Regions from separate parts of the Variovorax sp. YR566 genome, predicted to be linked through region 1. Evidence: predicted binding sites of a transcription regulator. Region 1 holds the regulator's gene; the other holds the start of a gene.
The links. The regulator FliA, encoded in region 1, starts transcription of late flagellar genes. The targets are predictions, from matches to a motif close to CTAAAGTTTNNNNNNNNNNNGCCGNTA.

Region 1 (14,977 bases):
AAGAGCTCGGCGGCGCGGCCATCTTCCTGGCCTCGGATGCGTCGAGCTTCGTCAACGGCCACATCCTGTATGTGGATGGCGGCATCACCTCGAGCCTGTAGCACCGTGCAGCATCCAGAGCAGCCGCAGCGCCTGAGCGTGGTGGTAATGGGCGTGTCGGGCACCGGCAAGAGCAGTGTGGCCGCCGGGTTGGCGCAGACGCTGGGCGTGCCGTGGGTCGATGCCGATGACCTGCACGTGCCCGAGGCCGTGGCGCGCATGCGCGCCGGCCTGCCGCTCTCCGACGAAGACCGCTGGCCCTGGCTCGACCGCGTGGGCGCCAGCCTTGCCGACCGCACGGCCGCGCCGCGTGGCGTGGTGGTGGCCTGCTCCGCCCTGCGTCGCGCCTACCGCGACCGGCTGCGCGCCGCGTCGCCCGAGCTGCAGTTCGTGTTTCTCGACGGGTCGCCCGCGCTGGTGCGGCAGCGAATGGAACAACGCACCGGGCACTACATGCCGCCGGCGCTGCTCGACAGCCAGCTGAAGACGCTGGAGAGGCCCGACGCGAGCGAACCCGACGTGCTGCACGCCGACATCGCCGTGCCCGTGCAGCAGATCGTGGCCGACATCGGCGCACAGCTCGTTCAACGCTCGAAGGATGCTTCCATGAAAGTCTCTGCATGACAGCAGCATCCAGCCAGCGCGTGGCCGTGATCGGCGTGGGCATCATGGGCTCGGCCATCGCGCGCCGGCTGCTCGAATGCGGCCACCGGGTGAACGTGTTCGACCTCGATGCGGCCAAGGTGGCCGCGCTGGCAGCACAAGGCGCACAGGCGGCCGACACCGCGCAAGCGGCAGCGGCAGCCAGCGACTTCGTCATCACCAGCCTCAACTCTGCGGCGGTGGTGGAGCGCGCGATCTTCGGCGAGGCCGGCATCGTCGCCGCCGCACCTGCCGATGCGAAGCGGCTGCTGATCGACATGTCGTCCATCGACCCACCTTCCACGCGCCGGCTCGCACAGTCGCTGCGCGAGCGCACGGGCATGGGCTTCGTCGATGCGCCGCTTTCCGGCGGCGCGCCCAAGGCCCTGCTCGGGCAACTCACGGTGATGGCAGGCGGCAGCGCCGACGACGTGCAGCGCGCACGCGCCGTGATGGACAGCCTGTGCGCCAACTACACCCACATGGGCGACAGCGGCGCGGGCCAGACCACCAAGCTCGTCAACCAGCTGCTCTGCGCCATCGGCTTTCAGGCCGTGGCCGAGGCGGTGCGGCTGGCCGAAGCCGGTGGCGTCGATGCATCGAAGCTGCCCGCCGCACTGGCCGGCGGCCGCGCCGACAGCCAGATCCTGCGCGAGTTCGGCCCCAAGATGGCCGCGCGCGACTACACGCCTACCGGCCGCATCGACAACATGCTCAAGGACCTCGAAGCGGTGCAGGCCTTCTCGCAAGGCCAGCGCCTGCCGATGCCGCTGGCGGGCGCCGTCTCGGAGCTGCACCGAGCCTTCGTCGCGGCCGGGCTCGGCGCCGAAGACACGGCGGCCATGATGCGGCAGTTCGACGGCTACGGGCGCGGCTGAAGCGCCTCCCGCCACACACGGCTTTCACCCAGGAAAGAAGAGACACCATGTTCATCCGCTGCGCGTTTTTCAGGGGCCGGGTCAAGGCCGGCATGGAAGAAGCCTTCGACCGCCACGTGCACGAAAAACTCGTGCCGCTGTGGACCCGCTTCCCCGGTGCGCTCGAAGTGCGCGTGCTGCGCCAGATCGAAAGCGATGTGAGCGACCCCGAACTGGCGATGGTGCTGTCGATCCGCTATGCGAGTCGCGAGGACATCGCCCGCGCACTCGACTCACCCGTTCGCCATGAAAGCCGCGAGGTCTCGAAGAAGCTGTTCGAGATGTTCGACGGCACGGTCTTCCACACGGTGTTCAGCGCCGAGGAGTTCGCGCTGCCGGCCGCCTGAGCGGCGTCTTTCTTGCCGTCCTCTTCGGTGCCGCTCTCTTCGGCGCCGTCTTCTTCGATGCCGCCTTGCCATCGAGGTCCGCCAGCTCCCACACGCCACCGGCCGCCGACACCAGCGCATGCGCGCTGTTGATCAGCCCGATGTGCGAAAACGCCTGCGGAAAATTGCCGAGCTGCCGCTGTGCCACCGGGTCGTACTCCTCGGCGAACAGGCCCAGGTCGTTGCCCAGCGCCAGCAGGCGCTTGAACAGGGCTCGCGCCTTGCGCAGCTTGCCCATGGCCACGTACACGTTCGACAGCCAGAAGCTGCACGCGAGAAACGCGCCCTCCCCGCCTTCGAGGCCGTCCACGCCTTTCTCTGTGCGATAGCGGTACACCAGCCCGTTGAAGATCAGCTCCTTCTCGATGCGCGCGATGGTGCCCTGCACGCGCGCATCATGGATCGGCAGAAAGCCGATCAGCGGCATCCACAGCAGCGCCGCATCCACCGTGTCTGCGCCGTAGTACTGCACGAATGAATTGCTCGCGGCGTCGTAGCCGCGGGCGCAGACCTCGGCGTGGATCTCGTCGCGCACCTCCCGCCAGCGCTCGACAGGGCCTTCGAGCCCATACTCCGTCGCGCTCGCGATCACCCGGTCGAAGGCCAGCCAGCACATGATCTTGGAATGCACGAAGTGGCGCGGCTCGCCGCGCACTTCCCACAGGCTGCAGTCGGGTTCCTTCCACAGCACCATCAGGTGCTTCGCAATGGCGCGCTCCAGCGGCCACACCTTGTCCATGTCCGCCAGCCCGGCCTTGCGCGCCGCATGAAAGGCCGCGATGACCGAGCCGTACACATCGAGCTGGCGCTGCCCGTGCGCGCCATTGCCGATGCGCACCGGGCGGCTGTCTTCGTAGCCCGGCAGCCAGCCGAGCTCGAGTTCGGTGAGCGAGCGTTCGCCGTGCAGGCCGTACATCACCTGCAGCTCTTCGGGCGAGCCGCCCACCGCTCGCATCAGCCACCAGCGCCAGGCGCTGGCTTCCTCGACATAGCCCGAACCGATCAGCGCGTAGAGCGTGAGCGCCGCGTCGCGCAGCCAGCAGAAGCGGTAGTCCCAGTTGCGTTCGCCGCCCGGCAGTTCGGGCAGCGAGGTGCTCGGCGCGGCGACGATGCCGCCAGTGGGCTCGTAGGTGAGCGCCTTGAGCGTGAGCAGCGAGCGCATCACCGGCTCGCGAAACTCGCCGTGGTAGCCGCAGCGGCCGGTCCACGCGCTCCATTCGGCGACGGTGCGCGCCAGCAGCGCGCTGGCGTCGCGCGTCACCGGCGGCTTCAGGTGCGAGGGAAACCAGTCGAGGCTGAACGCGATGGCCTGCCCCGCGGACACGGTGAAGTCGGCAAAGCTCGCGAAGTTCTCGTTGGTCAGCGGCACGCCGGAGCTGATGCGCACCGAGTCCGGTCCGGCCGTGGCAAACACCGCGCCGTCGCGCCGCTCCATCCACGGGCACCACCCGCCGTAGTTGAAGCGGATGCGGAACTCGGTATGCATGGCGACCGTGCCGCGCACGCCCTGCACGATGCGCACCACCTCATGCGTGCCGTCGAGCGCGGGTCGGGGCATGAAGTCGGTGACGATGGCCGTCCCCTTGGCCGTGCGGATCGTGGTTTCGAGCACCACGGTGCCGGGCAGGTAGCGCCGCGTGACACGCGCCTTGCGGTCTTTGGCGCGCATCGTCCAATGGCCGTTGCGCTCGTCGCCGAGCAGGCTGGCGAACATCGCGGCCGAATCGAAGCGCGGCAGGCACAGCCACTCGATATCGCCACCGCAATGCACCAGGGCCGCGCTGTGGGTCGAGCCGATGAGCGCGTAGTCGCCAATGGGGCGGTTCGGGCGGTCGGCGTAAAGCCGTGCGGAGGGTTGCTTTGAGGTCTTAGGCAAGAGCCCGAGCTTTGCCGCGCACTCAGATGCGGCACGCCAGCGGCGGGCGCGGATTGCTGACGGACAACGCCTAATGGCGCATGACAAATAAGGCACCCATCTACTTGTTCCTGGGGATGGCCTTCGCACCGTCGCGCTCCTACCATCAGCCGCGCACGAAATGACAAGAGGCTCGTGAAGATGAAACGGCACAGGTCGCCGCTTGGGCCCCATGGTGCAGCGCTCTACTTTGCCCCTCCCATTCCAACGCAAATAGACATCACACGTGAACGGACACAACCAACTCTTCCGAGCCGATCCCGTTGCGTACGCGCAGCTTCGCGCGATCAACGGCGTTTCGTGGTTCATGCAGAACGCGCAGGCGCAGCAGAATCCAGCTTTCGCCATGCAGGTCCTGGTACTCAACACGGCCAAGATGGGCTCGTTCGATCTGCAGGGCACCGCGCAAGCCCTCCAGGTCACCTTGAGGCCGGTGGGAAATGTCCTCCATCAGGATCAGCCGATCTCGGCGTATTGGTGTCCTTTCATCCAGGGCAACGTGATGCCCGGATTCGTCGACGTACCTCGACACAACCCGCAGCACAGGTTCGTCTTCACCGCCGCCATGAATGGCTGCGCCCTGATGGTGACGAACTCGCCGCTCGGTGCGCATCTGATCAGGGTGTATCACCACCAGCACCCCGGGCAAGCCAACATCAATCAGATGATCCAGACGCAAGGGCAGGAAGTGATCTCGTACATCGGCTTCGACGACTACGGCCACGCCAATCAGCATATTCCGCTGCCGAACGCCTTCAACTTCCTGTACTACAGGAACGGCGCCTGGAAGTACGTTCTGCAACCGCAACTGTTCGATCCACTCACGAACAATGTGACGCTCAACGGCCTCATCCCCTCGCAGGTGCTCGATGCGACTTTCTGATTCAGGCGGCGGCCCTGGCCCCGGAGTCCGCTACAGCACATCCTTCAGCTTCGCCCGCAGCCTGCTGATCGCCTGGCTGTGCAGCTGGCACACCCGCGACTGGCTCACCTCCAGGATCGCGCCGATCTCGCGCAGGTTCAGCTCTTCCTCGTAGTAGAGGTTCAGCAGCAGCTGGTCGCGCTCCGGCAGCGCACCGATGGCGTCTACCAGCTGATGCCGGAAGCCGCTCTCCAGCAGCTGCTCCAGCGGATCGTCACTGCCGCGCCGGTCCTTGCGCGCGTCCTGGGAATGGCTGTCGAGGAACGGGCTGTCCGGGTCGTCCTTGGAGAAGTCTTCGACATACACCAGCTGGCAGCCCTGGATCTCCTGCAGCAGCGACTGATACGCCCCCAGGTCCATCTTCAGCTCCTTGGCGATCTCCCCTTCGGTGGGAGAGCGCCCGAGCTTGTGGCCCAGCGCCTGGATCGCCTTCTCGACGCCGCGCGCCGACTGGCGCAGGCCGCGCGAGCCCCAGTCGCTGGCGCGCAGTTCGTCGAGCATGGCGCCGCGGATGCGCTGGCTGACGAAGGTCTCGAACTGCGCGCCGCGGTTGTCCTGGTAGCGGCTGGAGGCGTCCAGCAGGCCCAGCATGCCGGCCTGGATCAGGTCGTCCAGCTCCACGCTGGCCGGCAGCTTGGCCATCATCTGCAACGCGATGCGGCGCACCAGCGGCTGGTGCTGCGCCAGCAGATGTGATTTTTCGATGGTTCCCTGTGCGGTGTACACGGCCGTCCTTCTTGGGTTGTCCGGGTCGGCGGGCTCAGGCCACGGCCTGCAGCGGCTCGGCCGCGCGCCAAGGCCAGCGGTCGACCTCGCCGGCAATGCGCCGGAAGTCGACAGCGGCATGGCTCGCGGGAAAGGCCTCGACGATGGTCTTCTTCAGGCGCCACGCGTCGGCAACGAGCGGGTCGAAGCGCACCCAGCCCGCGGGCTGCAGCAGCAGCGCGAGATAGCGGCTGGCAGCATGCGCGAGGTTGCTCATGATCTGGCGCGCAGCCACGACGTCGGCCGCGCCGTTGACCAGGAAGCGCATCTGCTTGAGGCCGTGCGCGTGGTGCAGCCGCTTGATGCCTGCATAGGCCGCGGTGATCGACGCGGGGTGCGGCTGCAGCACCAGCAGCAGGTCGTCCGCGCCCTGCGCGAGCGCCGACAACCGGCCCTCGGCGTCGAAAGCCGCATCGACGATGACGACGCCGTCGTGCCAGAACTTGCGCGGGTCGATTTCGCCATCCGCACCATTCACCGCGCCGTGCGGCGCGGGTAGCACGTGCACGCCGCAGGCTGCCTTGACCTCTGCACCATCCAGCGTCAGGCGCTGGCTTGCTACATCGGCCAGGTTCCCCAGCGGATCGATGTCCCACACCTCACAGGCGGAGCCCACAGTCGGGCAGTGCTCGTCCAGCAGCAGCACGTTGCGACCCTGCAGGGTCAGTGCCACACCGAGATTCATCGCGGCCGTGGTACTCCCCGCGCCCTGCCCCAGGCCTGCGACGGCCACCACGCGCGCATGCGTCGGTGCGAGCATGCGCCGCAGTCCGTCGGCCTGATCCGCAACCAGCTTGTTCATTCCTGATTCCTCAACCCAACTTCTCCAGCGCACGCGGCGCCTGCGTGGGAGCGGTCGACTCGGTGCCCAGCGCCTCCAGCAGCAGAAAGAGCTTGCCCACGCCCGCATACAGAGCACTGCCGCTCATGGCCCGCCCGTTGCGCGCCGGGCGCCCCGTGAGCTGGCCCAGCAGCGCGCGCGTGCGGTCGGCCCATTCGCCTTCGGCGTGCAACAGGCGCCACACGGTGGTGGTCATCTGGCCGGCGATCAGCAGCCGCTTCATGATGTCGGGGTCGCCCAGCTCGCCGATGCCGCCGACCATCTGCACACCGTCGCGCAGCAGGCGGAAGCAGGGCTCGGCGTCGCTGGCCCAGCCCTGCCATTGCGCGAGCTGCTGCGTGGAAACGTCCGCGCCGATATTGGTCAATGCATGGCCCTGCGCCAGCACGTTGCCGGTGCGCGCATCGACCACCCGCGTGGCGACGCAGCGCAGCGCGGGCATCGCATCGCGCCCGATGCCCGCCGCCATGGCGGCTGCGTTGAAGCGCAGCACCACGTCGGCATGCGCCTCGCTGCGCAACGCCGCCTTGCCGCGAAAGCGCACGGGCCGCCCCTCGCCGAATTCGAAGTCCATGCGCGCGAGCGTGTCGGGTGCGCCGGTGCGCACGTCGATCACCGCAGTGGAGCCCGGCGCGCGCGCCAGCCAGCGCTGTCCCGCGGCCTGCCACTGCACCATGGCCTCGATGCCGGGCAGCCTCGTCAACAGATACACCAGCGGCTTGTGGCCGAAGTCCTGCTGGCGCAGCCACGGCACCTGGCGTGCGCCGGGCTTGCGCGCAGCGTCCTTCATGCCGCGCGTGGCGGCGGTCGAGAGCCACTGGTTCGGCGCCGCCAACGGCAGGCCTGTGCGGTCCGACAGCAGCAGGCTGCCGTGGCATTCATAAGCGTCGCCGCCTTCGTTCGAGCGCAGCCCGACCTGCCCGCACAGTGCGAGCACATGGGTCTCGCAGCCGGCGGCCACTTCGCTGCGCGCATGCACCATCAGGTCGTGCAGCACGGTCTTCTGGCCGGTGCCTTCGTCGCCGGCCTGGCGCCACAGTGCGCGCGAACGCTCGAAGCCGATCTGCGCGCCGGCCAATGCGCTGGCGGTAGTGGCGAGCTCTTGCGCGTCGTGCGCCATGGCGCGAATCAGGTTCTGGTACTTCAGCCGCAGGCGATCGGTCTCGCCCTGCGCCTGCACCACCTGCGCCGAGGGGCCCGCGCCCGCCGGCTCCTCGTGCAGATCGCTTTCCGCGGGCACGAACAGCGGGCTGTGCTGGCGCGGCTGGAACACGCTGTCCACCAGCTGCGCGCGGTCGGCCTGCATCAGGTTCTCGGGCACCTTCTGGCCGCTGGAGATGTAGTGCACCGGCAGGCGGTGGCGGATCACGGTGTCGATCAGTGCGCCCGGATGCGTGGCCTCGTCGACCTTGGTGAAGATGCAGCCGGTGAGCTCGTTGCCGTGGCGGTAGGCATGCACCACCTCGTTGAGCGTGTCGCCGTGGCTGGTGGCGTTGAGCAGCAGCAGCCGCTTCACGGGCCGCTGGCTCTGGCCGAGCATCGCGATCTGCTCGGACACGGCGCGATCGCGCTGGCTCATGCCGACGGTGTCGATCAGCACCATGTGCTTGTCGCGCAGGTCCTGCAGCACCAGGTGCAGGTCGGCCGCATCCTTCACGGCGTACACCGGCACATTGAGGATCTGGCCGTAGATGCGCAGCTGCTCGTAGGCGCCGATACGGTAGCTGTCGGTGGTCACCAGCGCGAGCTTGTCGGCACCGAAGCGCATCACGCAGCGCGCAGCCAGCTTGGCGGTGGTGGTGGTCTTGCCGACGCCGGTCGGGCCCATCAGGGCGTAGACGCCGCCCTGCGCGAACAGCGCGTCTTCGTCTTCATGCACAGGCACGGCGCGGATCAGCTCCGAGCGCACGTAGGCCATGCCTTCGGCGTATGTCTGGCCGGTGGGCATCTTCTCCAGCATGGCCTTCGACAGGCCCGCGCTGAAGCCGGCGCCAAGCAGCGTGCGCAGCAGGCGGCCGCGCACCGGGTCGCGGCGCTGCTTGTCGTTCCACACGACGCTGGCGAGCTGCTCTTCGATCATGCCGCGCATGGAATGCAGTTCGGTGAGCACGGTGTCAGCGGGTGCGGGTGCAGGAGCGGGCACAGGGGCCGCCACAGGCACGGGGACCGATGCCACGGGCGCCGCGATCACCACGGGCTTCGCAGGCACAGACGCGGTGTCTTTCAACACCCCCTGCACTTCGCCCTCGACCATTGCGACGATCTCGACGCCCTCGGCCATTGCGCGATGCGTCAGCACGATGGCGTCGGCGCCCAGCGCCTCCCTCACCATCCTCAGGGCTTCGCGGCTGGTGGCCGCGACGAATTTGCGCGCGGTGGTGCGCACGTCGGTCTGCTTGGAATTCAACCTCGTCCTCCGATGGCGGTGGTGATCTTGATGGTGCGGGAGTCAGGAATCTCCGCATGCGAAAGCACTTTCAGCTGCGGCAGGCTGCGCCGCAGGAATCTGGACAGCAGCACGCGCAGCGCGTGCTGCACCACGAGCACCGGCGCCAGGCCCATCTGCTCCTGGCGCAGAATCGCTGCCTGCGCCTGCCTGAGCAGGTTGTCGGCAATGCCCGGCTCGATGCCGCTGCTGTTGGTCAAGGCCTGCTGCAGCACGCCGTCGAGCGAGCCGTCGAGGCCGATCACCTGCATCTCGGTGTCGCCCGGGAACAGCTGCTGCGTGATGGCGCGGCCCAGCGCCAGGCGCGTGAGCGTGGTGAGTTCGGTCGGGTCCTTGATGGTCGGCGCATGCTCGGCCATCACGTCGAGGATGGTGCGCATGTCGCGGATGGGCACCTCTTCGTCGAGCAGGTTCTGCAGCACCTTGTGCAGCGTGCTGAGCGACAGCACCTTCGGCACCAGGTCTTCCGTGAGCTTGGGCGCGGTCTTGGCGATCTGGTCGAGCAGCTGCTGCACTTCCTGTCGGCCCAGCAGTTCTGCGGCATGCGTCTGGATCAGGTGGTTCAGGTGCGTGGCCATCACCGTGCAGGCATCGACCACCGTGTAGCCCTGCACCTGCGCCTGTTGCCGCAGGCTGGCGTCGATCCACACCGCCGCGAGGCCGAAGGCCGGGTCGCGCGTGGGCGTGCCGGGCAGCGTGCCCGTCACCTGCCCCGGGTTGATGGCCATCCACTGGTTGGGGAAGGCCTCGCCGCGCCCGATCTCCACGTCCTTCAGGCTGATGACGTAGGTGTTGGGCTTGATCTCCAGGTTGTCGCGAATGTGCACCACCGGCACCAGGAAGCCAACCTCCTGCGCAATCTTCTTGCGGATGCTCTTGATGCGGCCCAGCAGCTCGCCTTGCTGCGACTGGTCCACCAGCGGAATGAGCCGGTAGCCGACCTGCATGCCCAGCGGGTCGACCATTGCAACGTCGTCCCACGTCGCTTCTTCCATCTCGGCCGAGGGCGCAGGGTTCGCGGCCTGCGCGGCGGCGGCTGCCTTCTGCGCGGCCTCCTGCGGTTTGCGCATCACAAGCCGTCGACCCAGCCACACCAGGCCGCCCGCGATCAGCAGGAAGGCCAGGTTCGGCATTCCCGGGATCATGCCCAGCAGGCCGACGATGCCGGCCGTGAGAAACAGCACCTGCGGGTTGGAAAAGAGCTGGCCCGTGAGCTGGCTGCCCACGTCCTCGTCGGTGGTCACACGCGACACGATCACGCCGGCAGCGGTGGAGATGACGAGCGCCGGAATCTGCGCGACCAGGCCGTCGCCGATGGCCAGCAGCGTGTAGGTCTTGCCGGCAGTGGAAAAGTCGAGCCCGTGCTGCAGCATGCCGACCACCAGCCCGCCGATGATGTTGATCACCATGATGAGCAGGCCCGCGATCGCATCGCCGCGCACGAACTTGCTGGCACCGTCCATCGAGCCGTAGAAGTCGGCCTCCTGCGCAACCTCGGTGCGGCGCTTGCGGGCCACGTCTTCGCCGATCAGGCCGGCGTTGAGGTCGGCGTCGATGGCCATCTGCTTGCCCGGCATCGCGTCGAGCATGAAGCGCGCGCCCACCTCGGCGATGCGCCCCGCGCCCTTGGTGATCACCATGAAGTTGATGAGCACGAGGATGATGAAGACCATCACACCCACCGCGAAGTTGCCGCCCACGAGGAAGTGCCCGAAGGCCTCGATCACCTTGCCCGCCGCGTCGGGCCCGGTATGGCCGTGCATCAGCACCACGCGCGTGGACGCCACGTTCAGCGACAGGCGCAGCAGCGTCGAGAACAGCAGCACGGCCGGGAAGGCCGCGAAGTCCAGCGCCTTCATCGTGTACATGCTCACCAGCAGCACCATCACCGACATGGCGATATTGAAGGTGAACAGCAGGTCGAGCAGGAAGGGCGGCAGCGGCAGCACCATCATGCTCAGGATGAGGATGATGAGAATCGGCCCGGCCAGTCCCTTGAACTGCGAGCCGGAGAACAGACGCGTCGGCAGACGCATCAGGTTTGTCATCGCGTTCATGCGGCTTCCACTGTGTATTGAAGGTCTGCGGGCACCGGCAGGTCGGTCGGCGTGCGCGGGGCGTCGCCGCCCTCGGTCTTCCAGCGCCTGAGCTGGTACACCCAGGCCAGCACCTCGGCCACCGCGGTGTACAGGCCAGCCGGAATCTCATCGCCCAGCTTCGTGTGCTTGTAGAGAGCGCGCGCGAGCGGCGGCGCTTCGAGAATCGCGACCTTGTGCTCCAGCGCCATCTCGCGAATGCGCGCGGCCACCAGCTCGGTGCCCTTGGCCACCACGCGCGGTGCGCGCATGCCGCTGTCGGTGTACTTCAGCGCCACCGCAAAGTGCGTGGGGTTGGTCAGCACGATGTCTGCCTTGGGCACCTCGGCCATCATCCGGCGGCGCGCCATCTGCTGTTGCTGGCGGCGGATCGCGGCCTTGATGTGCGGATCGCCTTCGCTTTCCTTGTGCTCCTGGCGCAGGTCTTCGCGCGACATGCGCAGCTTGCGGTAGTAGCTCCAGAGCTGGAAGGGCACGTCGATCAGCGCCACGAGAAACAGCGTGGCCGCGATCAGCGCGCAATGCTTGGCCACCAGCACCATTGCGTGCGGCAGCGCGTAGTGCGCGGGCTGCGCCATCAGGTCCATCAGCGCGCCGATGTCGCGCGATACCACCCACCACGCCACGCCGCCGATCAGCGCCGACTTGGCCAGCGCCTTGAAAAGCTCGGCCAGCGACTGCGCGGAAAACATGCGGCCGATGCCGGCCAGCGGATTGAGCTTGCTGAAGTTCGGTCCCACCGATTTGGTGGAGAACAGCCAGCCGCCGAGCATCAGCGGCGCGACCACGGCAGCGACGATCATCATCGCGAACAGCGGGCCGATGGCCGTGAGCGTGTGCATCGCCATCAACCCGGTCTGGGCCAGCATGTGCGAGGGATCGAAAGCGCTGGCGCGGTCGAACTGCAGGCCGCGGTGCAGCGCACCGCTCATGCTCGTGCCCAGCGACTCCCCTGCGAACCACAGCCCCGCGCATGCGGTGCCCAGCATGACGAAGGTGGTGAGCTCGCGCGAACGGGCTACGTTGCCTTCCTCGCGCGCCTTCTCCAGGCGTCGCTCGGAGGCGGGTTCCGTTTTTTCGAGATCGCTTTCCTCAGCCATTCATGCTCCGAACCAGCAGTGGCGAAGTACGCCTTGCTCATGACCAAATTATTGAATTCGGTCGTCCGGAACAATCTGCCGATAAGGGCCCTTATCGCCCTGCTATTCGGACAATAGGCAGGGCCTGGAAGCCCGGCCCGGGCTCAGAAGCCGAGGCTCTCCAGCAGGTCGTCGACCTGTGCCTGATCGGTCACCGCATCGGGGTTGCCGGGCTTGACCTGCGGGCCGTTCTGCAGGCTGTGCGCGGCCTCCTGGCGCTTCTCGGGCGCGGAGTTGTCGATCAGCACTTGCAGCAGCTGCGTCTCCACGTCGTTGACCACTTCCATCATCTTCTTGATGACCTGGCCGGTCAGATCCTGGAAGTCTTGCGCCATCAGGATTTCCATCAGCTGCGAGTTGATCGCGCCGGCACGCTCCGGCACCTCGTTGAGGTAGCTGCGCGTGTCGAGCACGAGTTCGCGCGCGTGGTCGAGCTCGATGGGGTTTTCGAACCACAGGTCCCAGCGCTTGCTGAGGCCCTTGGCATCGCTGGCCAGAGCTTCCTGCAGCGGCTGTGCCACGTCGATGGCGTTCAGCGCGCGGTGCGCGGCACGCTCGGTGGTGGCGGCTACGTAGCTCAGGCGGTCGCGCGCATCCGGAATGGCTTGCGCGGCCTTGGCCACCTGCTTGTCGAGGCCCAGCTCGCGCAGGCCTTCGCGCAGCTGGCGCGTGAGCTGGCCGATGCGGCCCAGCAGTTCTTCGGCGGTGTTGGTGGGGTCCGCGGCCCCGGCAGCGTTCTGGCTCATGTCAGGCCGCTTCCTTCGCAAGCTTTTCGAAGATCTTGGTGATCTTCTCTTCGAGCGTGGCGGCGGTGAATGGCTTCACCACGTAGCCGTTGGCGCCAGCTTGCGCGGCCGCCACGATGTTCTCTTTCTTCGCCTCGGCCGTGACCATCAGCACCGGCAGCTTCTTCAGCTCGGGGTCGGCGCGAATGGTCTGCAGCATGGTCAGGCCGTCCATGTTCGGCATGTTCCAGTCGGACACCACGAAACCGAAATTGCCGCCGCGCAGCTTCTCGATACCGGCCGCGCCGTCTTCCGCCTCGTCGACGTTGAGGAACTCCAGTTCCTTCAGCAGGTTGCGCACGATGCGGCGCATGGTCGGGAAGTCGTCCACAACCAGGATTTTGATGCTCTTGTCGATCACGATATTTCCAACTCCAACAGGTCGTTTTTCAAACTCGGTTCGCACGTTCGCCGAACGTGCGAAGGTGCGCCATCACCCGGCGGCTCACTTCGCTCAATGGGGACACGTCGTCCACCGCGCCCAGTGCGATGGCTTCGCGCGGCATGCCGAAGACAACGCAGCTGGCCTCGTCCTGCGCCAGCGTGTGCGCACCCGCGCGCTTCATGCGCAGCAGGCCTTCGGCGCCGTCCCTGCCCATGCCGGTCAGGATGATTCCGATGGCGTTCTTGCCCGCGTGCCTGGCCGCTGAATCGAACAGCACGTCGATCGACGGCCGGTGGCGGTTCACCGGTGGCTCCTGGTCGAGGTGGGCCACGTAGTTGGCGCCGCTGCGCGCGAGCGACAGGTGAAAGCCGCCGGGCGCGATGTAGGCATAGCCGGGCAGCACGCGCTCGCCGTGCTCGGCCTCTTTCACGTTGATGCGGCACAGGCCGTCGAGCCGCTGCGCGAACGAGCGGGTGAAGCCGGCCGGCATGTGCTGCGCGATCATCACCGCGGGCGAATCGGGCGGCAGCGGCTGCAGCACTTCGCGGATGGCCTCGGTGCCGCCGGTGGAGGCGCCGATGATGATGAGCTTTTCGGTGCTCAGCAACGGGCTGCGCAGCAGCGATTCGTGCGGCGCGTCGCCGCCAGGGCGCGGGGCCGCGGCATGCCGGCCGGGCAGCAGCCGCGCGCTCGCGGCCGTGCGGATCTTGCCGGCGATCAGTTCTGTGTAGTTGAGCAGGCCGTCGCGCACGCCCAGGCGCGGCTTGGTCACGAAGTCGATGGCGCCCAGCTCGAGCGCGCGCAGCGCGATCTCCGAGCCGCGCTCGGTCAGCGACGACACCATGACCACGGGCATGGGCCGCAGCCGCATGAGCTTTTCGAGAAACTCCAGCCCGTCCATGCGCGGCATCTCGACATCGAGCGTGAGCACGTCGGGGTTCGTGACCTTGATGAGGTCGCGCGCCACCAGCGGATCGGCCGCCGTGCCCACCACGGTCATGTCGCTCTGGCTGTTGATGATCTCCGTCATCACGCTGCGGATCAGTGCCGAGTCGTCGACGCACAGCACCTTGATTTTTTTATTGCTCACGGGTTTCCCTTGGTTGAGGCAGCCGGCGCCGCGCGAAGGCCGGACAGCCTGCGCAGCAACTCGCCCTCTTCGTTCTGCACCTGCGCCACTTCTGTCTGCGCACGCAGCTTGCGCACGATGGCCTTGCCGGTCGCCGGCACGAAGCACACGCGGCGCGCATGCGGCCCGCGCAGGTCTTGCGCGGCGACTTCGATGCGTTCGTTGCGCAGGTAGCGCAGCACGAAGTCGGCGTTGCGGTCGCCGATGTTGAGCGTGGTCATGTTGGCCAGTACCGCGCCGCCGCCGAACACCTTGGCGCGCAGCCGGTCGCGGCGCGCCCCCGCGCGCACCAGTTCGCGGATCAGGGTGTCCATGGCGTAGGCGCCGTAGCGCATCGACTCGGATGCATCGCGCGTGCCGGTGCCGGCTGCTTCGCCGTCGTCGGGCAGCATGAAGTGGTTCATGCCGGCCACGCCGGCTTCCCTGTCGTGCAGGCAGGCGGCCACGCACGAGCCGAGCACGGTGCTCAGCACGGTGTTGCTCGAAGTCACGTAGTACTCGGAGGGCAACAGCTTCACGGCCATGAGGCCGACGTCGCGGTCGAAGTAGTGGTGGCTGGCCACCGAGTCC
Region 2 (14,977 bases), 440 kb from region 1:
GCAACCGCCGTTGTTTCTTCCAAAGCCTGTCGCGGAGCCTTGCGTGCAGCGGACGGGCTTCGCACGGCAGTTGCGACGCCCAGCGCCGACAGCTTCACCAGCCGCAGCGTGCTGCCGTTCTCGCTGTACTCCAGTTCCGCCAGGTCCGATGCGGCCAAAGCGTCGATGAGCGTCTTGATCTGTTCCTGCTTCATGCCGATGGCTGTGATGGCCGACGCATTCCGCGAACGCGTGACGGCATGCATGAAAGGTAACGGGCCGCGGGCCCGAAGCCAAAGACGGATTGGCTGTGCCGGGATAAGGGCGCCTTATGACGGGCGGCCCATCAGTTCAAGACAAGGCGGCGAGCTCGGGTTCAGGCGTCGATGCGACGGTGCGGGCCAAGTCGACCACGAGTTCGAGCAGGATGTCTTTCACCGCCTGCGCGGGCTCGGACAGCGGCAGGTGGTCGGACTGGCACAGCGCCAGCGGCGCCTCGATGACCGGGTCGACGATGGGGAATTGCCAGGCCCCGCAGCTCGCGACCACCTCGCGCGCCATCGACGCCGGCAGAATGGTGGCGCCCAGCCCATCGGCAATGGCCGCCGTGAGGGTAAAGGCCGATTCGATCTCCGCCACCACGCGCGGCACCATGCCCGCGCGCACGAAGGCCGCATCCACCAGCTTGCGCACCACGTTGTACGGGCGCGGCAGAAAGAGTTCGATGTCGCGCAGGTCGGCCAGCTTCACCGGCTGCGAGGGCGCCGGCATCGATGCGGGGCCGACCAGGAACAGCGGCTCCTTGAGCAGCGGCAAGAACGTGAGCCCGTGAATCGCCTTGTCGCCATAGAGCACGGCCAGGTCCATGCGGCCGTTCATGATGAGCTCGCTCAGCGTAGTGCCGTAGTTCTCGTTCAGGTAGAGCAGGATGCCCGGGTGGCGCGCACGCACGGTGCGCAGCAGCGGCAAAGAGAGTGCCGAGGCCGCCGTGCCGGGCGCGAGCCCCACGGAAACCTGACCGGAGAGCCCTTCGCCCGCAGCCTCCATGTCGACGCGGGCCTGCTCGCACTGGCGCAGGATGATCTGCGCATGGCGGTACAGCACCTTGCCGGCTTCGGTGGGCGTCACGCCGCGCTTGGTGCGCACCAGCAGTTGCTGGCGCACTTCGCCCTCGAGCGTGGCCAGTTGCTGGCTCAGCGCGGGCTGGGCGATGAAAAGGACCTCGGCGGCCTGGGTCAGGCTGCCGATGTCCACGATCTTCACGAAATATTTGAGGCGTCGCAGGTTCACGCCTTGTCCCCAAGCAAAAGCCAAGCCTAGCACCGGCCCTGCACAGCCGGTATCAGGGCTCACCATAAGCTGCGCCTATACAACCAGTGAAAAGTCGTCTTGGCCTCGGCTGTTCGATGTGCGTACCGTTCGGTCCATGCAAGCCTCTGCACAGCAAGAACAGGAAGTCATGTGACCACGTCCCGCATTGCCGCCCGCGTGCGGCGCATCAAGCCCTCGCCCAGCACCTCGGCCGCCGACCGCGCCAACGAACTGCGCAGGCAGGGCAAGTCGATCATAAATCTCGTAGTGGGCGAGCCCGACTTCGACACACCGCCTCACATCCGCCAGGCCGCGGCCGCCGCCATCGAGCGCGGCGCCACGCGCTACACGCTGATGGCGGGCACGGTGGAGCTGCGCGAAGCCATCGTCGCCAAGCTCGAACGCGAGAACGGCCTGCGTTATGCGATGAACGAGATCATCGCCACCAGCGGCGCGAAGAGCGCGATCTACAACGCCTTTGCGATCACGCTGGAGCCGGGCGACGAGGTGATCATTCCCGCACCCTACTGGGTGTCGTACCCCGACATGGTGCTCGCCTGCGAGGGCACGCCCGTTACCGTGGCCTGCCCCGAATCCCAGGGCTTCAAGCTCGCGCCCGCGCAGCTCGAGGCCGCCATCACGCCACGCACGCGCTGGCTGCTGATCAATTCGCCGAGCAACCCGACCGGTGCGAGCTACACGGCCGCCGAATACCGCGCGCTGGCCGAAGTGCTGGAACGCCATCCGCACGTGATGGTGATGACCGACGAGATCTACGAGCACATCCGCTTCGACGGTGAGGCGACGCCGCACCTCCTCGTGGAGGCGCCCGCGCTGCGCGATCGCACGCTGATAGTGAACGGCGTCTCCAAGACCTATGCGATGACCGGCTGGCGCATCGGCTATGCGGCCGGCCCGGTGGACCTGATCAAGGCGCTGGACACGCTGCTGTCGCAGTCCACCGGCAACTGCTGCTCGGTGAGCCAGGCGGCCGCGGCTGCTGCATTGAATGGCGACCAGGGCTTCGTGGCCGAGAGCGTGGCCGTGTACAAGCAGCGGCGCGATCGCACGCTGGCGCTCATCAACGACATTCCCGGCCTCAGCTGCGCCACGCCGCCCGGTGCCTTCTACCTGTACATCAACTGCGGCGGCCTCATCGGCAAGACCACGCCCGAAGGCAAGCGCCTGAACGAGGACGGCGACGTGGTGATGTACCTGCTCGAAAGCGAAGGCGTTGCCGTGGTCGCGGGCACCGCGTACGGCCTGTCGCCCTACTTCCGTCTTTCCATTGCCACGTCGATCGAGACGCTGGAAGAAGGCTGCACGCGCATCGCCCGTGCAGTGGCCGCACTGCGCTGACGCGCGCCGAAGAACTCACAAGGACCAGTCATGCCCTACAAAGCCATCCGCAAGAACCCGTCGGCCCCGCAAGTGGCGCCGGCCATCATCGCCGCGCTGCAGGACATTCCGGTGGCCGCGCTCAGCGACAACCTGCACCGCAACATCGGTAGCGTCGGCCTGCAGCCCTACCACCGCCCCGGACACAAGACCATGGCGGGCACGGCAGTCACCGTGAAGACGCGCGGCGGCGACAACCTCACGCCGATGCGCGCCTTCGAGTTCTGCCGGCCCGGCGACGTGCTGGTGATCGACGCGGGCGGCGACATCACCAACGCCGTGATCGGCGGCATCCTGTCGTTCTATACCGCGACCATCGGTACCGCGGGCCTGGTGCTCGACGGCGCCATCCGCGACGTGGCCGAGATCCGCGAGCGCGACTACCCGGTGTACGCGCGCGGCGTGAACCATCGCGGCCCGTACAAGGACGGCCCCGGCGAGATCAACGTGCCGGTGTCGGTCGGCGGCATGATCGTGAACCCGGGCGACATCGTGGTGGGCGACCAGGACGGGCTGCTGGCCTTCTCGCCCGACGAGGCCGAGTTGCTGATCGAGAAGGCTCGCGCGCACCTGGAGACGGAAGCGCGCACGATCCAGGCGATGAAGGAAGGACGCTGGGACCGCTCGTTCCTCGATGCTCTCGAGGCACGCTGCGCCAATTGAAGCGGTCAGGCGCCTGAGGCGCCGCCGCTGACCAGCGCCCACAGCGCTTCCGCCACCGGCGCCATGTGCGCCTGCTGGCGGTACAGCCGGATGTCCACCGGCACGCGCCAGCCGCCCGCGCCGGCGTCGACCAGCGTGCCGCTGCGCAGGTCTTCGGCCACCAGGCTCATCGGCAGCCATGCGAGGCCACGGCCTTCGAGTGCCATGGTGCGCAGCAGCGCGGCATGGTGGGCCGTGAAGACGATCGACAGCGACGCGGCGAAGTCCTTGCCGAATTCGCTGTCCTGCATGGCCCGCATGATCCGGCCCAGTCCCGAGGCATCGCTGTAGGCCAGCACGGAAGGCGACTGGCCTGCGCCCAGCACATGCAGCGGAGCGCCGTTTGCATCGGGCGCGCTCACGGGCACCAGCACGTCTTCGCTCAATCGCTGAACGGGGTAGCCGGTGTCGTCGAGTCGCCCCGGTGCGCCTGCGTGTCCGTGGCACAGCACGAACTGCACGCGGCGCTGCAGCATCAGGTCTTCGCAGGCGTACGAGCTGTCGGAAACGGTCTGGATCGGGCCCATGCTCAGGCGCGACTCCACGCTGCCCAGCCAGCGCGGGAAGAAGGTGAGCGACAGCACGTGCGTGGCGGCGAAGCTCAGGCTGGCGGCGTCCAGGTCGTGCGCGGCGCGGGCCTTGATGCGGGCGGCTTCGAGGCCCGCGAGCACTTCCTGCAGCAGGGGCTGAAAGCGCTTGCCCGCCGCCGTGAGCGCGGTCGGGTGCCCACTGCGGTCGAACAGGTCGACGCCCACCCACTCCTCCAGCGATCGGATATGGCGGCTGAAGGCGGGCTGCGCGATGGAGCGCGCCTGCGCGGCACGCGAGAAATTGCCGGACTCGGCCAGGGCCAGGAAATCTTCCAGCCATTCGAGGTCGAGGGGTCGGTTGCCGGGGCCCATGCGCAGCGCAGTTGAATAGTTGTATGCAATTCGAGTATTGGACGGCTCGCGCCCCGCCGGCAAAAGATGCACCCATTCCTGCACCTTGAACCACAACGGAGACACAGCATGCCTTCCATCGCGAATTATCGCGGGATCATCCCCGCCATTTCCTGCCCCTTCACGGCCGACCACCGCATCGACGAGCCGGCGCTGCGCAAGCTGGCCTCGTGGCTGGCCGGCCATGACGGCGTGGTGGCGATCATGACCAATGGCCACACCGGCGAAGTGTTTTCGCTGACGCCCTCTGAACGCGCCGAGGTGACGCGCATCGTGGCCGACGAGCTGCGCGGCCGCACTCCGGTGATTTCGTCGATCGTGTGCGAAGGCCTGGCCGAGGCTGCCGAGCATGCACGCGCCGCGCAGGCTGCCGGCGCGGTGGCGCTCGACGTGATGCCGCCGCACCACTGGCTGCGCTTCGGTTTCACGCCCGGCCATGCGCTGCAGTATTTCGAGGCCATCCACCGCGCCGCGCCGGAACTGGACCTGGTCTGCCACGTGTATCCGGCCTGGACGCGCGCCTCTTACTCGTCGCAGCTGCTGGCCGAGCTGGCGCGCCTGCCCTACCTGCAGGCCTTCAAGGTAGGCCAGCGCGACATGAACAAGTACGCCCGCGACATCCAGGCGATCCGCGAGGCCGATGCATCGAAGGCCATCCTGACCTGCCACGACGAGTACCTGCTGGCCTCGATGGTGCAGGGCGTGGACGGCGCGCTGGTCGGCTTCGCGACCTTCATTCCGCAATTGATCATCGACCTGTGGAACGCGGTGAAGGCCGGCGATCTGAAGAAGGCGATGGCGGTGCAGGCGCTCATCACGCCGCTGAAAGACGCGGTGTACGGCGGCGGCGAGCCGACCGGCGAGGCGCACGCGCGCATGAAGGGCGGCATGTTCCTGGCCGGCGTGCTCGATAACGCCACCGTGCGCCCGCCGACCGAAGCGCCGAATGCGCACGAGATGGATGCGCTGCACGCCGCCGTGCAGCAGGCCGGCCTGTCGAAGCGCTGAGCCCACGGGGCCGCGACACCCGCGATGCCCCGATGAAAAACCACAAGGAGACAAGAGACATGCAACGCAACCATTTCCTGCGAGCCACGCTGGCCGCCCTCGCGCTGGCCGCGGCATCCACCGCCGGCTTCGCCCAGACCTGGCCCAGCCGCCCGGTGCGCATGGTGATTCCGTTTCCGCCCGGCGGCACGCTCGACACCATCGGCCGCCTGCTGGCGCAGAAGCTCGGCGAGCAGACGGGCCAGAGCTTCATCGTGGAGAACCGCGCGGGCGGCAACGGCGTCATCGGCGCCGACGTGGTGTCGAAGGCGCCGGCCGACGGCTATACGCTGCTGTTCAACGCCTCGACCTTCACGACGGCGCCGATGACCATGAAGGCCGTGCCCTACGAAGTGGTGAAAGACTTCACCCCCGTGGCCCTGGTGGCCAAGGCGCCGCTGTCGGTGGCCGTCAACAAGAACCTGCCGGTGACGGACGTGAAGTCGCTCATCGCGTACGCCAAGGCGCACCCGGGCAAGATGACCTTCGCGGTGGGCTCCATCGGATCGGCGGGCCATCTATCGACCGAACTGCTCAAGCGTGCGGGCGGCGGGCTCGACTATTTGATCGTGCCGTACAAGGGCACGGCGCCCGCGTTCCAGGACCTGATCGGCGGGCAGATCGACGGCTTCATCGACCCCATCCTCGGCTCGCTGCAGTATCACAAGAGCGGCATGGTGAAGGTGATTGCCGTGACCTCGGCCACGCGCGCCACCAGCCTGCCTAACGTGCCCACGGTGGGCGAAAGCATTCCGGGCTACGAGTTCTACAGCTGGTATGGCCTGTGGGGGCCGGCGAAGCTGCCGGCCGCCGTCACGCAGCGGCTGAACGCCGAGGTCAACAAGGCACTGGGCACCGACATGCGCGAGACGCTGGGTGCGCAGGGCCTGCTGCTGACACCGGGCAGCGTCGAGGACTTCGCGAAGTTCCAGGCCGAGGACATGGCGCGCTCGAAGAAGATCATCGTGGAGGGCAACATCCATGTCGAATGAAGCTGCCCCGCATGCAGTGGTGACGGGCAGCAGCGGCGGCATCGGCCGTGCCATTGCGTCGCAGTTGCTCGAAGCGGGTTGGCGCGTGAGCGGGCTCGACCTGGCCGCGCCCACGTTGTCTCACGCGGGCTTCGTGCATGTAGCCGTCGACCTGTGCGATGCCGATGCCATCGCGCGCACAGCCGCCGCGCTTCAGAACGCCGATGCGCTGGTGCACGCAGCCGGCGTGCTGCGAGTCGGCCCGCTGGGTTCACTCGACCACGCGAGCGGCGAACTCATGTGGCGCCTGCACGTCGACGCGGCCACGCGGCTGGCCGACGCCCTCGTGCCCGCGATGGCCGCGCGCGGACACGGCCGCGTCGTGTTCGTCGGCAGCCGCGTCGCACAGGGCTTGCCCGGTCGCGGCCAGTACGCCGCGACCAAGGCGGCGCTGATCGCGCTCGCGCGCAGCTGGGCCGCGGAGGTCGCGGCCCAGGGCGTGACCGTCAACGTGGTGTCGCCCGGTGCCACGCAGACCTCGATGCTGCAGGACCCGGCCCGCGCGGGCAGTGCACCGCGCATGCCGCCCATCGGCCGGCTGATACAGCCCGAGGAAATCGCCGCGCTCGTGGGCTTTCTTCTGTCGCCGCCGGCGGCGGCCATCACGGGACAGGACGTCGCCATCTGCGGCGGCTCGTCGCTGCACCGCTGAACGTCTTTTGCTTTCTCCATCCCCCGAACCCGACCATGAAAATCGTCAACATCCTTGAATCCACCCGTCCCATCAAGTCGGACATCCGCAACGCCTACATCGACTTCTCGAAGATGACCCTGAGCCTCGTGGCCGTGGTCACCGACGTGATCCGCGACGGCAAGCCCGTCATCGGCTACGGCTTCAACTCCAACGGCCGCTACGGCCAGGGCGGGCTGATCCGCGAGCGCTTCCTGCCGCGCCTGCTCGAAGCCGAGCCCGCGTCGCTGCTCGACGAAACCGGCGGGAACCTCGATCCGCACAAGATCTGGGCCCGCATGATGATCAACGAGAAGCCCGGCGGCCACGGCGAGCGCTCGGTGGCCGTGGGCACCATCGACATGGCGGTGTGGGACGCCACCGCCAAGATCGCGGGCCAGCCGCTCTACCAGCTGCTGGCCGAGCGCTACGGCAACGGCACGCCGAACCCGCGCGTGTTCGTCTACGCAGCGGGCGGCTACTACTACCCCGGCAAGGGCGTGGAAGGCCTGCAGCGCGAGATGACCAGCTACCTGGAGCGCGGCTACTCGGTGGTGAAGATGAAGATCGGCGGCGCCACGCTCGCTGAAGACTGCGAGCGCATCGAATCTGTGCTGAAGATCCTCGGCCCCGGCCAGCAACTCGCGGTGGATGCCAATGGCCGCTTCGACCTGAAGACCGCTGTCGACTACGGCCGCGCGCTGTCGCAGTACCCGCTGTTCTGGTACGAGGAAGCCGGCGATCCGCTCGACTACGAGCTGCAGGCGAAGCTCGGCGAGGTGTACGCCGGCCCCATGGCCACGGGCGAGAACCTGTTCTCGATGCAGGACGCGCGCAACCTCATCCGCCATGGCAGCATGCGGCCGGACCGCGACTGGCTGCAGTTCGACTGCGCGCTGAGCTACGGGCTGGTGGAGTACCTGCGCACGCTCGACATGCTGAAGGCGCACGGCTGGTCGCCCTCGCGCTGCATTCCGCACGGCGGCCACCAGATGTCGCTCGCCATTGCGGCCGGCCTCGGGCTCGGCGGCAACGAGAGCTACCCCGACCTGTTCCAGCCCTACGGCGGCTTCCCCGATGGCGTGAAGGTGGACAACGGCTACGTCACGCTGCCGCCGCTGCCGGGCATCGGCTTCGAGGGCAAGGCCGATCTCATTGCGGAGATGCGGGCGCTTGCGAGCTGACGAAAGAAAGTCTCAGGGCTGGAAGCCGGAGCGCCGAACCACTGGCTCCCACTGCGCGCGAAAGGCCTTCAGCATCTGAGCCGTCTCGGCCGCATTGCTGATCACGGGCGTGATGTATAGCGCGTCGGCCGCCTTCTGCAGGCCCGGGTCTTTCATGACGTCGCGGATCGCATTGGCCAGCAGCTGCACCTTGGCGTTCGGCATGGTGCTAGGCGCGAAGAAGGTGTTCCAGCCGTCGGCATCGATCTTCATGCCGGCCTCGCGGAAGATGGGAATGTTGGGCGCGAAGCTCGCGCGCTTCTTGCCCGAGGTGGCCAGGATGCGGATCTTGCCGGCCACGTGCTGGGGATAGAGCGAATCGAGCGTGTCGATGGCAATGGGCAGGCTGCCGCCGCTCAGGTCGGCCGCCAGGGGCGCCGAGCCGCCGTAGCCCTTGATCTGCGGCTGCACGCTCAGCGCATCGCCCACCATCAGGCCGAAGAAGTGAGGCAGGCTGCCAGTGGCGGGCACGCCGAAAATCGCCTCTTCCGGATGCGCCCACAGCCGGCTGACGAGGAACATCGCGCGGTCGAGCTGGAGCTTGTTGCCGACCGCCAGCGCAAAGTCGTAGCTGCTGACTTGCGACACGGGCACGAAGTCCTTGTCAGGGTCATAGCCCGCGTCCTTGAAGACCAGCGGCGCGACCACCATCACGGCGGGGTTGCCGAGCATCAGCACGTTCTGCCCGGCGGGGGCGCGCTTTACTTCCTTGGCCGCGAGCCGGCCGCCCTCGCCCGGACGATTTTCCACGCTCACCTGAACGCCGAGCTTGGGCGTCAGCCGCTCGGCGATCAGGCGCGCGATGCGGTCGGTGCTGCCGCCCGGCGCATAGCCGACCACGAGGGTGAGCGGCCCGCCGTCCAGCGCCTGGGCGTGGACCATGGGAGCGCAAGCGGCCAGGGCAATGCCCCACGCCATGATGAGCTTGCGCCTGGAAAGGAATGCGGGCATCGGATCTCCTGCGAGCGGTTGTCGTGAACGGGGCGCGCGAGTTTTCACGGCGAAAATCGCGCGCCAAGACTGTTTCCGTTCGTTCAAATTTGTTACCGGTTTATACGTATGGGCAAACAGTTGATCTAATCAACTACCAGTGCTCCGAGGCGGGCGAACCACACTCCCCATCCCATTTTTCATACGTATGCAACAAGCTTTTCCCGATGCAGCAGCGTTGCGCGCGCCCCGTTCCCTGAACGACCTGCTGCTGTACCGCCTGGCACGAGCCATGCGCTCGGGCAACGGCATGGCGACCCGCCTGGTCGAAGGAGGCTTCGGCATCACGCGCCGCGAGTGGGGAATGATCGCCACGCTGGCGCAGGAGGGCGAGATGACTGCGTCGACGCTGGCCACGCACCTGCACCTGGACCGCGTGCGCACTTCGCGCGGACTGCGCAGCCTGGTCGAGAAGAAGCTGGTGGTGCGGCGACAGGACGCTCAGGACCGCCGCGAAGTGCACGTGCGGCTGAGCGCTTCAGGCCAGCAGTTGTTCGGCAGGCTGTTTCCCCGGATCGCGGGGCTGAACACCGAATTGCTCGAAGGCATCGAGCCTGCGGATCTCGATGTCTTTCTTCGCTGCCTGCAGCACCTGGAGCAACGCGGAGAGCAGTTGCTCGTGCAGGGCGTTGTCATGGAGAAGGCGGACCGGCGCTCGGGGGGCACGCGGCACCGGTGGCCGGAACGCGGAGGCTGAGTCAGGCCTTCACGTCCAGCATGCTGCCGATCGAAGTGCTACCAGCATTGGCGCGCTGCGATGTGCTGCTGCTGCCGCTCTCTTCCATTGAAGCCATCGCGCTCTTTTGAACGCTGGCCGTGCGCAGCGCGCTCATCTGCTGCTGCAGCATGGCAAGCCGGGCCGCCAGCGCTTCGAGCTGCAGCCGGATCGCATCGCGCGCCTCGCCCTCGGGCGTGCCGAGCAGTTGGCCCTGTGTTTCCGCGATCTGCTTCTGCGTTGCCGTCATCTGGCGCTGGATCTTCGCGAGCTCGGCGTTGACGTCGCCCCCGCTTCTGGTGCTGCCGGTCGCAGCGATGGCATTCAGCATCTGGGTCCCCTGTTGTGTCCTCAAGAGGGTTATCGGCAGTCCAGGCGAAAAATGAAGGGCCTTGCATGACCGCAATCGCGAACTAGACTGAACATGAGGGCACCCGCGGTGCCGGGGGCCAAGGAGCCTGCCATGTACAAGCGTGTTCTTGTCGCAACCGACGGCTCCGCGCTGTCGGAGCAAGCGGTCAACGCCGCCATCGACCTGACCCTGTTGACCAACGCGGAACTGGTGAGCGTCACCGTCGCGCACATCGAGCCGGTCGGCTACTTCGAAGGCTCGATGATGCTGAGCCAGCGGGACATCCAGGCCTCCCAGGAGCATACGGACCGCGCCGCGCAGCAACTGGTCGACAAGGTCGTGGCCACTGCGGTCGCCAAGGGCGTCCGCAATCCGCAGGCCATCGTCATGAAGTCGAACCAGGTGGCCGAGGCCATCATCACGACCGCGAAGAACCAGCAGTGCGACCTGATCGTGATGGCCTCGCACGGACGGCGCAGCCTGGCGCGCCTGCTGATGGGCAGCGAGACGCTGCACGTGCTGACGCACTCGCACATTCCGGTGCTGGTGCTGCGCTAACGCGGCGGCGCAACCTTTCGCAGGCATTCCATAAGTAGCTGACTGGCGGGCGTCTGCGAACGCCCCCGCAGCGTGATGATGCCCACCGGCGGAAGCTCGATCGGCACGTTGATCTTCAGGATGCACAGCTGCCCCTGCTTCGCGAAGTGCCGTGCGACGCTTCGCGCGAGGAACCCCACGGCCGGCCGCTCATGCATGACGGACAGCGTGACAAGAAACGACGCTGTCTCGACGATGTCCGCCGGCGGCACGAGGCGGTGCTTGTAGAACATCTGGGCCAGCTTCGAGCGCGATGAAGCCCACGGCGGGGGCACCACCCAGGGCAGCTCGGCGAGCATCTTCCAGCTTGGCCTGGGAGCCTCCGCCAACGGGTGGCCGGGGCTCACCACGATGCACATCGGCTCTGTGTAGAGGGCTTCGGTCTCCAGGTCCGGCGAGGCATAGCCGGGCTCCAGCCGGCCGACGATCAGGTCGAGTTCGCCCACGCGCAGACGAGGCAGCAGCCGCGTGAGATCGCCCTCTTCCACCATCACGGTGGTCAGTGCCGACTGCTTCTTGAGCTGCTGGATGGCCTTGACGAGCAGGCTCGGCGTGGCCACCACCATCGCGCCCACGCTGGTGCGGCCTGCGCCGCCGCTGGCTACGGCGTCGATCTCGTCGCGCGTGCGCTGGTAGTCGGCCAGCACCGAGCGCGCAAAGCGCACCACCGTGACGCCGAAGGGCGTGGGCTCGGTGCCGCGCGTGGAGCGCGTGAACAGTTTCAGATCGAACATGCGCTCGATCTCTGCCAGCATCTTCGAAACGGCCGGCTGCGTGATCGAAAGAAACTCCGAGACCCGCCCCAGGTGGCGAAACTCGTCCAGCGCCACCAGCAGTTGCAGATGACGCAGCTTGAGGTTGGAACGAAGAACGCGGTCGATCTGGCTCATGGCGCTTTGAGCGGGCTTTCTTCTTCATAACCTGGAGCTCATGAAGAGAGTCCGCTATTTCATTGGATGGCAATGATTGTCTCCGGAAGAATCCGCTGTGCTTGCCGAACAACGATTTCTGGAGACAACGATGAAAACCCCTCGCAACATGGCGCGGCGCCAGCTCGTGCTGGGCGGCCTCGGCGCCGCAGCTCTCGCCACCGCCCCCGCTCTCGCGCTGGCCGCCGACTACCCCGAACGCCCCCTCACGTTCATCTGCCCGTGGCCCGCAGGCGGCACGGCCGACCGGTCGATGCGCATCATCTGCCAGATCGCCGCACGCGAACTCGGGCAGCCCATTGCGCTGGAGAACCGCGCAGGTGCCTCGGGAATGATCGGCACCAAGGCGCTGGCCTCGGCGCGGCCCGACGGCTACACGATCGGCCAGATACCGATTTCGGTCACGCGCTTCTCCCAGATCGGCACGGTGCAGCTCGATCCACTGAAAGACCTCACCTACCTCGCGCGCACTTCGGGCCAGACCTTCGGCATCGCGGTGCCGGCACGCTCGCCGTTCAAGTCGCTGCGCGACGCCGTGACGCAGGCCAAGGCCCATCCCGGCACCGTCACCTACGCACACGCCGGTATCGGCGGCGCAACGCACGTGGGCATGGAGCAGTTCGCGCAGGCCGCCGGCGTGAAGTTCAACGCCATCGCCTACAAGGGCGGCTCGGCCGCACTGCAGGACGTGCTGGGCGAACAGGTCGACATGCTGGCCGACAGCAGTTCGTGGGCGCCGCACGTCGAAAGCGGCAAGCTGCGCCTGCTCGCCACCTGGGGCGAGGCGCGCACGCCGCGCTTCAAGGACACGCCCACGCTCAAGGAGCTCGGCTTCGACGTGGTGGTGGAAGCGCCCAACGGCATCGGTGCGCCCAAGGGCCTGCCTGCCGCAGTCGAAAAGCGGCTGCGCGATGCGTTCCGCACGGCCGTCAACAGCGAAGAGTTCCGCAAGGTGGCGGAAAGCATCGATGCGCCGGTCATGTACCAGGACGGCCCCGAATACCAGAAGTACGTGCAGACCGTGTACCGGCAAGAGACCGACCTGATCCGCAAGCTCAACCTCAAGGAGCTGATGGAAAAGGGCTGATGAAGCCCTCGCCCACCGGCATCCGAACCTGCTCGAAGCAACCCCACGCCACGCCATGAACGACAGTCCCCTGCTTCGCCTGCACTCGAACGACAACGTGCTGGTCGCCAAGAGCGCCATTGCCCTGGGCGAAACGATCGCCGAGTTCGGTGTGCGCGCCAGGGCGCAGATTCCCGCCGGCCACAAGATCGCGTCGCGCGCCATCGCGGCCGGCGAGGAAGTGAAGAAGTACGACACGGTGATCGGCGTGGCCTCGCGCGACCTGCAGGCCGGCGACTACGTGCACAGCCACAACCTCACGCTGGTCGACAGCTACCGCGACCCGGCCTTCTGCCAGGACGTGCGCCCGGTGGATTTCGTGCCGGTTGCCGAACGCGCGACCTTCATGGGCTTCGAGCGGCCCGGCGGCGGCGTCGGCACGCGCAACTTCATCGGCATCCTGTCGTCGGTGAACTGCTCGGCCACGGTCATCAAGCGCATCGCCGCGCACTTCACGCCCGAGCGCATGGCCGCCTTTCCCAACGTGGACGGCGTGGCCGCCTTCGCGCAGACCAGCGGCTGCGGCATGTCGTCGCCGAGCGAGCATTTCGACGTGCTGCGCCGCACGCTGGCGGGCTATGCGCGCCACCCGAACCTGGCCGGCGTGCTGATCGTCGGCCTGGGCTGCGAACGCAACCAGGTCGATGCGCTGGTCGATTCGCAAGGGCTCGAAACGGGCCGCCTGATGCGCACGCTGGTAATGCAGGAAGTGGGCGGCACGCGAGTGACCATCGAGGCCGGCATCCGCGCGATCGAGGAGATGCTGCCCGAGGCCAATGCCGCACGGCGCACGCGCGTCGGCGCGCACCACCTGAAGATAGGGCTCGAATGCGGCGGCTCCGACGGCTTCTCGGCCATCACCGCCAACCCCGCGCTCGGCGCGGCGATGGACGTGCTGGTGCGCCACGGCGGCACGGCCATCCTGTCGGAAACGCCCGAGATCCACGGCGTGGAATTCATGCTCACGCGCCGCGCCGTAACACCCGAGGTCGGGCAGAAGCTGCTCGACCGGCTGGCCTGGTGGGAGCGCTACGCGGCCGGCCAGAACGCACAGTTCAACGGCGTGGTGGGCCATGGCAACCAGGCCGGCGGCCTGGCCAACATCTTCGAGAAATCGCTGGGCTCTGCGATGAAGGGCGGCACCACGCCGCTTCGCGCGGTGTACGAATACGCCGAACCCATCGACGAGCCTGGCTTCGTCTTCATGGACTCGCCGGGCTATGACCCGGTGGCCGCAACGGGGCAGATCGCCAGCGGCGCGCAGTTGATCTGCTTCACCACCGGACGCGGCTCGATGTTCGGCAGCAAGCCCGCGCCGACGATCAAGCTCGCGAGCAACACGCCGATGTTTCGCCGCCTGGAGGAAGACATGGACATCAACTGCGGCGTGGTGATCGACGGCGAACTCTCCGTGCCCGAACTGGGCCAGCAGATCTTCGAGCAGATCCTGCGCCACGCTTCGGGCGAGCCGACCAAGAGCGAGACGCTCGGACTGGGCGACCACGAGTTCGTGCCCTGGCACCTGGGCATCGTGAGCTGACCGCCTTCTTTTCTCCTTTCTCCTTCTCTCCATGCCCCTGACCCTTTCGCGCCCCGACCTGCAACGCACGGCCAACTTCATCGCCGGCGAATGGCTGCGCTCCGCTTCCGGCCGCACGCTCGACGTGACCGACCCGGCCACCGGCGCCCTCATCGCGCAGGTACCCGACTCCAGCGCAATCGACGCGCACGCAGCCGTCGATGCCGCGCATGCCGCCTTTCCCGCCTGGCGCAAGACGCCCGCCAAGCAGCGCGCGCAGATCCTCAAGCGCTGGAACGATCTCGTGATGGCGCACCAGGAAGACCTGGGACGGCTCATCTCGCGTGAGCAAGGCAAGCCGCTGGCCGAAGGCCGCGGCGAGGTTGCCTATGCGGCCAGCTACATCGAATGGTTTGCCGAGGAAGCCACGCGCGCCAACGGCGACGT

Region 2: ACTG4X_RS28575 (FlxA-like family protein) is a predicted target of FliA. The motif match lies at 10,369-10,395, and genes of this name have one in related genera.

Annotation. Positions count from the first base shown of each region.
Region 1 is NZ_CP197092.1:5,671,388-5,686,364, forward strand. It holds gene ACTG4X_RS26470 (SDR family oxidoreductase) at 1-101, shown strand, start outside; gene ACTG4X_RS26475 (gluconokinase) at 106-663, shown strand; gene ACTG4X_RS26480 (NAD(P)-dependent oxidoreductase) at 660-1,559, shown strand; gene ACTG4X_RS26485 (hypothetical protein) at 1,607-1,945, shown strand; gene ACTG4X_RS26490 (glycoside hydrolase family 15 protein) at 1,911-3,860, opposite strand; gene ACTG4X_RS26495 (hypothetical protein) at 4,126-4,782, shown strand; gene ACTG4X_RS26500 (RNA polymerase sigma factor FliA) at 4,813-5,547, opposite strand; gene ACTG4X_RS26505 (MinD/ParA family ATP-binding protein) at 5,582-6,388, opposite strand; gene flhF (flagellar biosynthesis protein FlhF) at 6,399-8,759, opposite strand; gene flhA (flagellar biosynthesis protein FlhA) at 8,831-10,930, opposite strand; gene flhB (flagellar biosynthesis protein FlhB) at 10,927-12,069, opposite strand; gene cheZ (protein phosphatase CheZ) at 12,213-12,854, opposite strand; gene cheY (chemotaxis response regulator CheY) at 12,856-13,251, opposite strand; gene ACTG4X_RS26535 (protein-glutamate methylesterase/protein-glutamine glutaminase) at 13,283-14,308, opposite strand; gene cheD (chemoreceptor glutamine deamidase CheD) at 14,365-14,977, opposite strand, start outside.
Region 2 is NZ_CP197092.1:6,107,037-6,122,013, forward strand. It holds gene ACTG4X_RS28520 (acetyl-CoA carboxylase biotin carboxyl carrier protein) at 1-194, opposite strand, end outside; gene nac (nitrogen assimilation transcriptional regulator NAC) at 331-1,269, opposite strand; gene ACTG4X_RS28530 (aspartate transaminase) at 1,441-2,649, shown strand; gene ACTG4X_RS28535 (RraA family protein) at 2,680-3,351, shown strand; gene ACTG4X_RS28540 (LysR family transcriptional regulator) at 3,357-4,292, opposite strand; gene ACTG4X_RS28545 (dihydrodipicolinate synthase family protein) at 4,401-5,339, shown strand; gene ACTG4X_RS28550 (Bug family tripartite tricarboxylate transporter substrate binding protein) at 5,399-6,370, shown strand; gene ACTG4X_RS28555 (SDR family NAD(P)-dependent oxidoreductase) at 6,360-7,061, shown strand; gene ACTG4X_RS28560 (mandelate racemase/muconate lactonizing enzyme family protein) at 7,097-8,263, shown strand; gene ACTG4X_RS28565 (tripartite tricarboxylate transporter substrate-binding protein) at 8,276-9,253, opposite strand; gene ACTG4X_RS28570 (MarR family winged helix-turn-helix transcriptional regulator) at 9,441-9,989, shown strand; gene ACTG4X_RS28575 (FlxA-like family protein) at 9,991-10,338, opposite strand; gene ACTG4X_RS28580 (universal stress protein) at 10,471-10,917, shown strand; gene ACTG4X_RS28585 (LysR substrate-binding domain-containing protein) at 10,914-11,846, opposite strand; gene ACTG4X_RS28590 (tripartite tricarboxylate transporter substrate binding protein) at 11,977-12,972, shown strand; gene ACTG4X_RS28595 (UxaA family hydrolase) at 13,028-14,551, shown strand; gene ACTG4X_RS28600 (NAD-dependent succinate-semialdehyde dehydrogenase) at 14,583-14,977, shown strand, end outside.